Regions from separate parts of the Saccharopolyspora cebuensis genome, predicted to be linked through region 4. Evidence: riboswitches for the same ligand, from Rfam matches in the RefSeq annotation. Region 4 holds a riboswitch; each other region holds the start of a gene.
What was found. A riboswitch is a leader RNA that binds a small molecule or an ion and turns the genes downstream of it on or off. The one in region 4 is predicted to bind cobalamin.
Positions count from the first base shown of each region.

Region 1: it holds a riboswitch for cobalamin, as region 4 does, so the genes downstream of both, ABD976_RS17395 (ribonucleoside-diphosphate reductase subunit alpha) here and metE (5-methyltetrahydropteroyltriglutamate--homocysteine S-methyltransferase) in region 4, are expected to answer to the same signal.
Region 2: it holds a riboswitch for cobalamin, as region 4 does, so the genes downstream of both, ABD976_RS19500 (ABC transporter substrate-binding protein) here and metE (5-methyltetrahydropteroyltriglutamate--homocysteine S-methyltransferase) in region 4, are expected to answer to the same signal.
Region 3: it holds a riboswitch for cobalamin, as region 4 does, so the genes downstream of both, ABD976_RS00830 (VWA domain-containing protein) here and metE (5-methyltetrahydropteroyltriglutamate--homocysteine S-methyltransferase) in region 4, are expected to answer to the same signal.

Region 1 is NZ_BAABII010000012.1:2,753-4,945, reverse strand. It holds gene ABD976_RS17400 (glycoside hydrolase family 3 protein) at 1-866, opposite strand, end outside; cobalamin riboswitch at 987-1,177, shown strand; gene ABD976_RS17395 (ribonucleoside-diphosphate reductase subunit alpha) at 1,283-2,193, shown strand, end outside.
Region 2 is NZ_BAABII010000013.1:85,889-88,081, reverse strand. It holds gene ABD976_RS19510 (DUF885 domain-containing protein) at 1-172, opposite strand, end outside; gene ABD976_RS19505 (DUF3153 domain-containing protein) at 274-957, shown strand; cobalamin riboswitch at 994-1,177, shown strand; gene ABD976_RS19500 (ABC transporter substrate-binding protein) at 1,237-2,193, shown strand, end outside.
Region 3 is NZ_BAABII010000001.1:184,843-187,035, forward strand. It holds gene ABD976_RS00830 (VWA domain-containing protein) at 1-1,339, opposite strand, end outside; cobalamin riboswitch at 1,394-1,519, opposite strand; gene ABD976_RS00835 (GNAT family N-acetyltransferase) at 1,772-2,193, opposite strand, start outside.
Region 4 is NZ_BAABII010000009.1:65,818-68,010, forward strand. It holds gene metE (5-methyltetrahydropteroyltriglutamate--homocysteine S-methyltransferase) at 1-1,365, opposite strand, end outside; cobalamin riboswitch at 1,497-1,741, opposite strand; gene ABD976_RS14355 (arylamine N-acetyltransferase family protein) at 2,003-2,193, opposite strand, start outside.

The DNA of each region.
Region 1 (2,193 bases), on a different contig from region 4:
CCGAGCGCCCCGGTGCGGGCGGCCAGCCGCAGCAGCCGCAGCACCTTGTCGTCGAGCACGGATTCCGGCACCCGGTTGCCCTCCACCGCGGCGCCCAGCTCCCGCCACGGCCCACCCGGCCCGGGCATGGCCAGGTCCAGCCCGCCCAGCGCCGCGGCCTCCACCGAGCGGGTGGCGAACCAGTCCGACACCACCGCGCCGTCCCAGTCCCACTCGCCCTTGAGCACGTCGTTGAGCAGCCAGGAGTTCTCGGTCATGGACCGGCCGAGGACCGAGTTGCAGGCGGCCATCAGCGCCCACGGCCCGGCTTCGGCGATGATCCGCTCGAACGGGGCGAGGTAGACGTCCCGCAGCGTCCGCTCGTCCACCCGCACGTCGTAGGACAGCCGTTCGGTCTCGCTGTCGTTGGCCGCGAAGTGCTTCGGCGTGGCGGCCACGTCGCGGGACTGGACGCCCGCGACGACCTCGGCGCCCATCGCGGCGACCAGCAGCGGGTCCTCGGAGAAGTTCTCGAAGTGCCTGCCCGAGAACGGGGTGCGGTGCAGGTTGACGGTCGGTGCGAGCACCACGTGCACGCCGCGCCTGCGGGCCTCGTCGCCGAGCAGCCCGCCCGCGGTGCGCGCCGCCGCCCGGTCCCAGGTGGCGGCCAGCGCCGAGGCCACCGGCAGCAGCAGCGAGGCATCGCGCTCGTCGAAGGTGGGGCCGCGCACGCCGTGCGGACCGTCGGAGAGCACCAAGGGACGCAGCCCGATCTCCGGGAGCGGGTGCAGCGTCCACAGGTCCGCCCCGGTCAGCAACCGGACCTTGTCCGCGACGCTGAGCTGGGCGAGCAGCCTGCGCAATTCGGCCTCGTCGACGGCCCCCATGCCGGGATCCCCCTCTCCCCGTGGTCCGCCCCGCCAGTCTCGGCGACCGGTCCGGGCGTGTCGACCGGAAGCCCGACACACCGGTATGTGGCCATCCGAAAGAGGAGCTGACCCAAGATGTAGTGTGTGGCCGCTGGTGGTCCACCGGAGCGATCCGGTGGCGAAGAGGGAACCCGGTGCGAGTCCGGGACTGCCCCGCAGCGGTGAACGGGAACGACCGTCGTATCCGGCACTGGGCTCGTCGAGCCTGGGAAGCCACGACCAGTAGGCCGCCCGTGAGTCCGAAGACCTGCCACCGGTGGCACGCCGCGCGCGTGCCTGTCCGGGACCTCGAGGGCGGGTCCACGCGGACGACCGCCCCGCGGTCTCCCCGTGCGCCGTCGTGGTCCACCGAGCTCGCGAGGGAGAGAGCCCAAGTGACCGCAACACTCGCCACCCCGACCTGGACCCGGGTGTCCACCGTGGTCCAGCAGGCGTGCGACGGCCTGACCGGGGTATCGGCCGACGCCGTGCTGGCCGAGGTCCAGCGCACCATCTACGACGGCATCAGCGGTGACGAACTCGCGCTGGCGCAGATCATGGCCGCGCGCACCCTGGTCGAAGTCGAACCGAACTACTTCGCGGTCACCGCCCGGCTGCTGCTGGACAAGCTGCGCCGCGAGGTGCTGAGCCTGTTGGCCGGACAGCCGCGGGAAGCCGACCAGGTCGAAATGCGCGACCAGTACCCGGGCTACTTCGCCGACTACGTGCGCTTCGGCGTCGACGCCGGTCAGCTCGCCCCGGAACTGGCCTCGTTCGACCTGGACCGGCTCGGCCGCGCCCTGCTGCCCGACCGCGACCTCGCCTTCGGGTTCCTCGGCCTGCAGACCCTCTACGACCGCTACTTCCTGCACGTCGGCGGCACCCGCTACGAGCTGCCGCAGGCGTTCTTCATGCGGGTCGCGATGGGCCTGGCGCTGCGCGAGGACGACCGCGAGGCGCGCGCGATCGAGTTCTACGAGCTGCTGTCCTCGATGGACTTCATGTGCTCGACGCCGACCCTGTTCAACGCCGGGACCACCCGCCCGCAGCTCTCGTCGTGCTTCCTGACCACGGTGGACGACGACCTCGCCGCGATCTTCCACTCGATCAGCAACAACGCCCTGCTGTCGAAGTACGCGGGCGGGCTCGGCAACGACTGGACGCCGGTGCGCGGCATCGGCGCGCACATCCGCGGCACCAACGGCAACTCGCAGGGCGTGGTGCCGTTCCTCAAGATCGCCAACGACACCGCGGTCGCGGTCAACCAGGGCGGCAAGCGCAAGGGCGCGGTCTGCGCCTACCTGGA
Region 2 (2,193 bases), on a different contig from region 4:
CCGCGCGCCGCGCCGCCTCCGCCCGGGCCCGGTGGCCCTCCGGCGAGTAGTCCGTCATGTCCTCGTCGTGACCCGGCAGCCCGAGGAAGGTGCCGGAAATGGGGTCGAGCGCGGCCAGCTCGTCGACGAACCGGTCGCTGATCTCGTGCACGCCCTGCTGATCAGTCGCCATGCCCGCCCACGCTAGTCGTCGCCCGCCGGAGCCTCATCCGGATTCCTCCGGCGCGGTCGTGCACCCGGCGAAAACCCGCAGCCGGTGCGACGATTCGGCAGGTGGAGCGGACAACGAGCGGTCGTCGAACGGGCCCCGCCCGCGGTGCGGTGCTGGGTCTGCTGCTGGTGCTCGTCGGGATGGTCACCAGCGGCTGCCTGCACGTGAACGCGGCGCTCACGATCGACGGCGAGGACGCCGTCGCGGGTGAGCTGGTGATCACCACGCAGACCGCCGACGGGAAGGTCCCGTTCCAGTTGACCCCGCCCGAGGACCTGGCCGACCAGGTGCGGATCACGCCTTACGCGCAGGGCGACCGGGTCGGCTCGCACCTGTCGTTCCGCGGCCTGAGCTTCGACGAGGTGACCCGGCTGAGCCAGTCGCTCACCCCGGACGACTCGCGCTACCAGTTCCAGCTCTCCCGCAGCGGCTCGCTGGTGATCCTGGAGGCCTCGGCCGACCTCACCCCGCTGGCCAACACCGACTCGTCGGTCGAGGTCAAGGTCAGCGCGCCGGGCGAGATCACCAGCACCAACGGCGAGGAGAGCGCGGGCACGGTCACCTGGGAGCTGGAACCGGGCGAGGTGACCAGGCTCGCGGCGACCTTCCAGTACGCCAGCGCGACCGGCGGCGGCTGGGTCGGCTGGGCGGCGCTGCTGACCGGCACGACCTTCCTGGTGGCGCTGGTCGTCGCCGCGCTGGCGCTGACCACCCACCTGCGGGCGCGCGCGGCCGAGGAAGCCTGAGCGCGCACCCCGCAAGGCCACCCGGACCGGACCCCTTAGGGTGAGGCGCGAGCCAGTCGTGCCCGCGGGAGCGGGACGGGGAATCCGGTCGGAAGCCGGAGCTGACGCGCAGCGGTAGGGGTGCTGGGCGAGGACACGTGCCACTGGGCCACCAGGCCCGGGAAGGCTCCTCGCCCGTACGAGCCCGAGCCCGAAGACCTGCTGGCTCGCCGGGACGCACACCGCTTCCCGGCTCGCACCCGGGCTTCGCGACCGAGCCCCGAGCGAAGGACGGTAGTCTTGCGCACCCGCCGCGCGGTGGTCCTGACCAGCCTCGCCACCCTCGCCCTCACCAGTTGCGCCGCACCCGAGGCCGGAGCACCGGCACCCGGCGCCGTGTCCGTGCCCAACTGCGACCGGGAGGTCGTGGTCGAGCAACCGCCGCAGCGCGCGGTGAGCCTGAACCAGAGCACCACCGAGATCATGCTGTCGCTGGGCCTGCAGGACCGGATGGTCGGCACCGCGACCTGGACCGACCCGGTGGACCCGGACCTGGCCGAAGCCAACGCGCGGGTGCCGAGGCTGGCCGACAACGCCCCGTCGTTCGAGACCGTGCTGAGCACCGAACCGGACATCGTGCTGGGCGCCTACCAGGCCGTCTTCACCGATGAGCGGGTCGCCTCGCGGGAGCGCTTCGGGCAGCTCGGCGTGCCGACCTACCTGTCGCCGAGCAACTGCCTGCCGGAGGAGGCGCCGCTGGGCGAACCGGTGGTGCTGGAGGACATCTACCGCGAGGTGCGGGAGATCGCGACGCTGTTCGGGGTGCCCGAGCGCGGCGAGGCGCTGATCGCGGACCTGCGCGACCGGGTGTCGGCGGCGCAGCGGAAGGTGGCGGGGCTGGACCTGCCGCCGGAGACCTCCGTGCTGTTCTGGTTCGCCCGCACCGAAACCCCGTACGTGGCGGGCGGCACCGGTGCCCCGGCGATCATGGCGCGCACCCTCGGGGTCCGCGGCACCTACGCCGACCAGCGCTCGATGTGGCCGCAGATCGGCTGGGAGGACATCCTGGCCCGCAACCCCTCGCTGCTGGTGCTCGGTGATCTGACCCGCGACGGCGAGGGCGACTCGTTGCGGGCCAAGGTCGACTTCCTGCGCGGCGACCCGGCCGTCTCCCGGCTCCCGGCGGTGCGCGAGCAGCGCTGGCTGCCGATGACCGGCACGGCGCTGAACGTGAGCCTGCAGACCATCGACGGGATC
Region 3 (2,193 bases), on a different contig from region 4:
TGCGCGAACGCCGTCCCGGGGCGCCTTCGCCGAGTCCCGGCACCTCCAGCAGCCGCGCCCGGAAGGCCGGTTCCGGTGCCGCGGGTTGGCGGTCGGCACCGCCCGAACCCTCGTCGCCGTCAGCGCCACCGCTGCGGCCGCCCTCGCCCTCATCGCCGCTGCCGGGAGCACCGGCCCCGGGACCGCCATCATCGGGACCACCGTCATCGGGTCCGCCGTCGTCCGGACCGCCGTCGTCGGGTCCGCCGTCCTCCGGAGCGCCGCCGCCCGGGCCGTCCGGCGGCGGGTCGTCGTCGCCGTCCCCGGCGTGCTCGGCCGCCTCGGAGAGGGCCTGCTGCAACTGGTCCTCCGCCATCCCCGGCTCGTCGAACGGGTCGCGCCTGCGCCGGTGCGGCAGCGCCAGCCGGGCCGCCGTCTCGACGTCCTGCTCGGCCACCGCGTCCGCGCCGCGCCACGCCGCGTGCGCCACGGCGGTGCGGGCCAGCACCAGGTCGGCGCGCATCCCGTCGACCTCCAGCGCGGCGCACAGCGCGGAGATGCGGCGCAGCTCGGAATCCGGCAGCACCACGGCGTCCAGGCGGGCGCGGGCCTCGACGATGCGCCGGGCCAGCTCCGCGTCGGCCTCCGCCCACTGCCCGGCGAAGCCCTCCGGGTCGTCCTCGAAGGCCAGCCGCCTGCGCACCACCTCGGTCCGGGTGGCGACCTCGCGGGCGGCGGCGACGTGCACGGTCAGGCCGAACCGGTCCAGGAGTTGCGGGCGCAGCTCGCCCTCCTCCGGGTTCATCGTGCCGACCAGCAGGAACGACGCGGCGTGCGAGACCGACACCCCGTCGCGCTCGACGTGCGCGCGACCCATCGCCGCGGCGTCCAGCAGCAGGTCGACCAGGTGGTCGTGCAGCAGGTTGACCTCGTCGACGTAGAGCACGCCCCGGTGCGCGGCGGCCAGCAGGCCGGGCTGGAAGGCGCGGACGCCCTCGGTCAGCGCGCGCTCCAGGTCCAGCGAGCCGATCAGCCGGTCCTCGGTGGCCCCGACCGGCAGCTCCACCAGCCCGGCCGGTCGGCGCTGGGCCACCACCGCGTCGTGCGGGCCGTCCGGGCACCGGTCGTCCAGCGCGTCGGGGGCGCACCCGAACCGGCAGCCCTCGACGACGTCGAGGGCGGGCAGCAGCCCCGCCAGCGCCCGCACCGCGGTCGACTTGGCGGTGCCCTTCTCACCGCGCACCAGCACCCCGCCGATGCGCGGGTGGATCGCGTTGAGCAGCAGCGCGAGCCGGAGGTCGTCGTGACCGACCACGGCGGAGAACGGGAAGCGCGCGGCGGCGCGCGGAGGAGCGGTCATGCCGGGTTCCTTCCTCGGGTGTCGGACGCCCCGGGTATCGGGAAGGAGGGGCCGCAGTGTCCTGGCTCCCGGATCGGCGCGGGCCGCCGGCCTTCCCAGGCATCGCCCGGTGGCACGTGGTGGCGGACCGCTCCCCGGTCACAGTGGCGCCGACCGCGCCGGATTCGCACCGGCTTCCTGCCGCACCCCTCGCGTGGATCACCCGGCATCGTCGCAGACCCCGATCACCGGACCAACACACCCGAGACCAGCGCCACGTCAGGGACCCCACCCGTTCGGGAACTAGGTGAGGGGCACCCTTGTCCAAGTAACTTGGGCAAGGGTGCCCCTCACTCAGTTCCCTTTCGGGTGAGGTGGGTGGGGCGTCGGCCGCCTTTCGGAGCTCAGCGGTGCCGTCGTCGTTGCGGGGTGGGGGATCAGGCGCGCGGGGGATCAGGCGCGGCGCATCGGGACGTGGGGGATGCCGTCATCCAGGTACTCCTCCCCGTCCTCGGCGAAGCCGAAGGAGCGGTAGAAGTCGACGGCGTAGGTCTGCGCGGAGAGCACGACGGGGCTGCGCCGGACCTCGGCGACGGCGGCGCGCATCAGCTTGCGCCCCAGCCCGAGGCCGCGGGCGCTCTGGGCGGTGCACACCCGGCCGATCCGGTAGACGCCGTCGGGGTCTTCCAGCAGGCGCAGGTAGCCGAGCACGAAACCATCGGCGGAATCGATCCAGAAGTGCCGGGTGGTCTCCTCCAGATCCCTGCCGTCGAGTTCCGGGTACGCGCACTGCTGCTCGGCGACGAAGACGTCGACGCGCAGGCGCAGCATCCGGTAGAAGTCGTCGGCGTCCAGGTCCGCGGTGTAGGCGCGGT
Region 4 (2,193 bases):
GCGCAGCGCCGCGCGCGCCTTGCGGACGTCGGTGGTCTGCGGGAAGGAACCGATCGTGGTGCTCGGCAGCGGCGGCAACCGCAACGACCGCTGCTGGGCCGCCTGCCGCCCGGCGTAGTCACCGCGCCGCGCGTGCTCCGGGCGCAGCGAGTCCAGCCGGGCCCGGACCCGGTTGTCGCGCACCGAGTCGGCTCCGGCCCGGTCGGCGACCGCGCGCCGGGCGGCGGTGAGCTCGTCGGCCACCGCCTCGCGCCCGTCGCGCAGCGCCCGGCCGAGGACCACGACCTCGTCGACCTTCTGCCGCGCGAAGGCCAGCCAGGACGCCACCCGCGCGTCCACGGCGGTCTCGGCCTCGACGTCGTAGGGCACGTGCAGCAGCGAGCAGGACGTGCCGACCGCGACCTCGCCCGCCAGGCCCAGCAGGGTCGCGGCGGTGGACAGCGCGCCGTCCAGGTCGGTGCGCCAGACGTTGCGCCCGTCGACCAGTCCGGCGACCAGCGCCTTGTCCGCCAGGCCGCGCACCGACGGGAGCCGGTCCAGCGCCGACCGCCCGGCGACCAGGTCCACCGCCAGCGCCTCGACCGGGGTGGCGGCCAGCTCGCCGAGCGCCTCGCCCAGATCGCCGAAGTAGCCGGCCGCCAGGATCTTCGGCCGCTCGGTCAGCTCGCCCAGGCGCCGGTAGGCGGCGCGCAGCGCGGCCAGCTCGGCGGGGGAGCGGTCGGCGGCGAACGCGGGCTCGTCGAGCTGCACCCACTCCGCGCCCGCGCGGTGCAGCTCACCGAGCAGCTCGGCGTAGGCGGTCAGCAGGTCGTCGAGCCGGTCCAGCGGGCGGAACGACTCCGGCGCCTGGTCGTCCGATTTGGACAGCAGCAGGAAGGTCAGCGGCCCGACCAGCACCGGGCGGGTGGTCACGCCCGCTTCCAGGGCTTCCTGGTACTGGTCCACAGGGGACTGATCGGACAGCGAGAACCGCGTGTCCGGGCCGATTTCCGGGACGAGGTAGTGGTAGTTGGTGTCGAACCACTTGGTCATCTCCAGCGGCGGCGTGGACTCCACCCCGCGCGCCATCGCGAAGTAGGTGTCCAGCGGGCTCAGCCCGAGCGCGGTGAACCGTTCGGGCACCGCACCGAAGACGACCGCGGTGTCGAGCACCTGGTCGTAGTACGAGAACGTGTTGCCCGGCACCGAATCCAGTCCGGCCTCGTGCAGCGAGCGCCACGTGTCCACCCGCAGACCGCGGGCGACCTCCCGGAGTTCCGGCTCGCCGATCCGCCCGGCCCAGTAGCGCTCCAGGGCTCGTTTGAGCTCCCGGTCGGGGCCGATCCGGGGGTAGCCCAGCACGGTGGAACCGATCGTGGTTGTCAACGCTCTCTCCTCGCGAGCTCGACGACAGGGGTCCGAGACCGGGAGAGCGCAGGGCGCGACGGCGCGACGAGCTGCCGCGCGGGCGTCGTCCGGCAGGCCCTCCCGCGGGGCCTCGAACAGCGCGCACCGCTCCGGCGCGCGCACCGGTGGCAGGTCTTCGGACTCACGGGCGCTTCCCGGCGTCGCCGGGGATTCCTACTGGCCGTCGCTTCCCGGGCCTGGTGGCCCAGTGCTGATCCCGGTCGTGGACCGGGGACGGCGTTGGTTCCCGTTCACCGCTGCGGGGCAGTCCCGGATTCGCACCGGGTTCCCTCTTGCCTCGGCCGCTCCCGCCCGGTCGGGTGGGGGCGGCCGAACCACCAGCACGGATCAGGCTAGCCGCCGACCTCGCGTTGGCAAGGGCGCCCGCCGCCACGAGGGTCCCCGCGCACCGGGCGCGGCGCCCGTTGACGTCGCCTTTCGACCCGCCGCGCCACCGCGGTGAGATCCCGGACACACCGTCGCGCGGGCGCCCGCCCGCCGTCGAGCCGGACGGTCCGGTGGCGCGCGGCGTCACCGAGCACCGCGGCCGGCGCCTCGCGCGGACGCCCGCCACGTCGGTCCACCGGGGACGGGACCCTCCGCAGTGGGCGTCCGCTCAGCGCTGCGCCGGGTCGGCGGGGAGCCGGTCGAGGGGCATCCCGAACACCTCGCGGTAGGTCGCCAGCGCCTCGTCCTCGGTGAGGGTCCGCTCGGTGCGCTCGCCGTGCTCGGTGCGGACCAGTCGCGTTCCGCTGAGGGTGACCCGGCCCGCGCCGGTGCGCAGCGAGCAGGTCGGGCCGCGGGTGA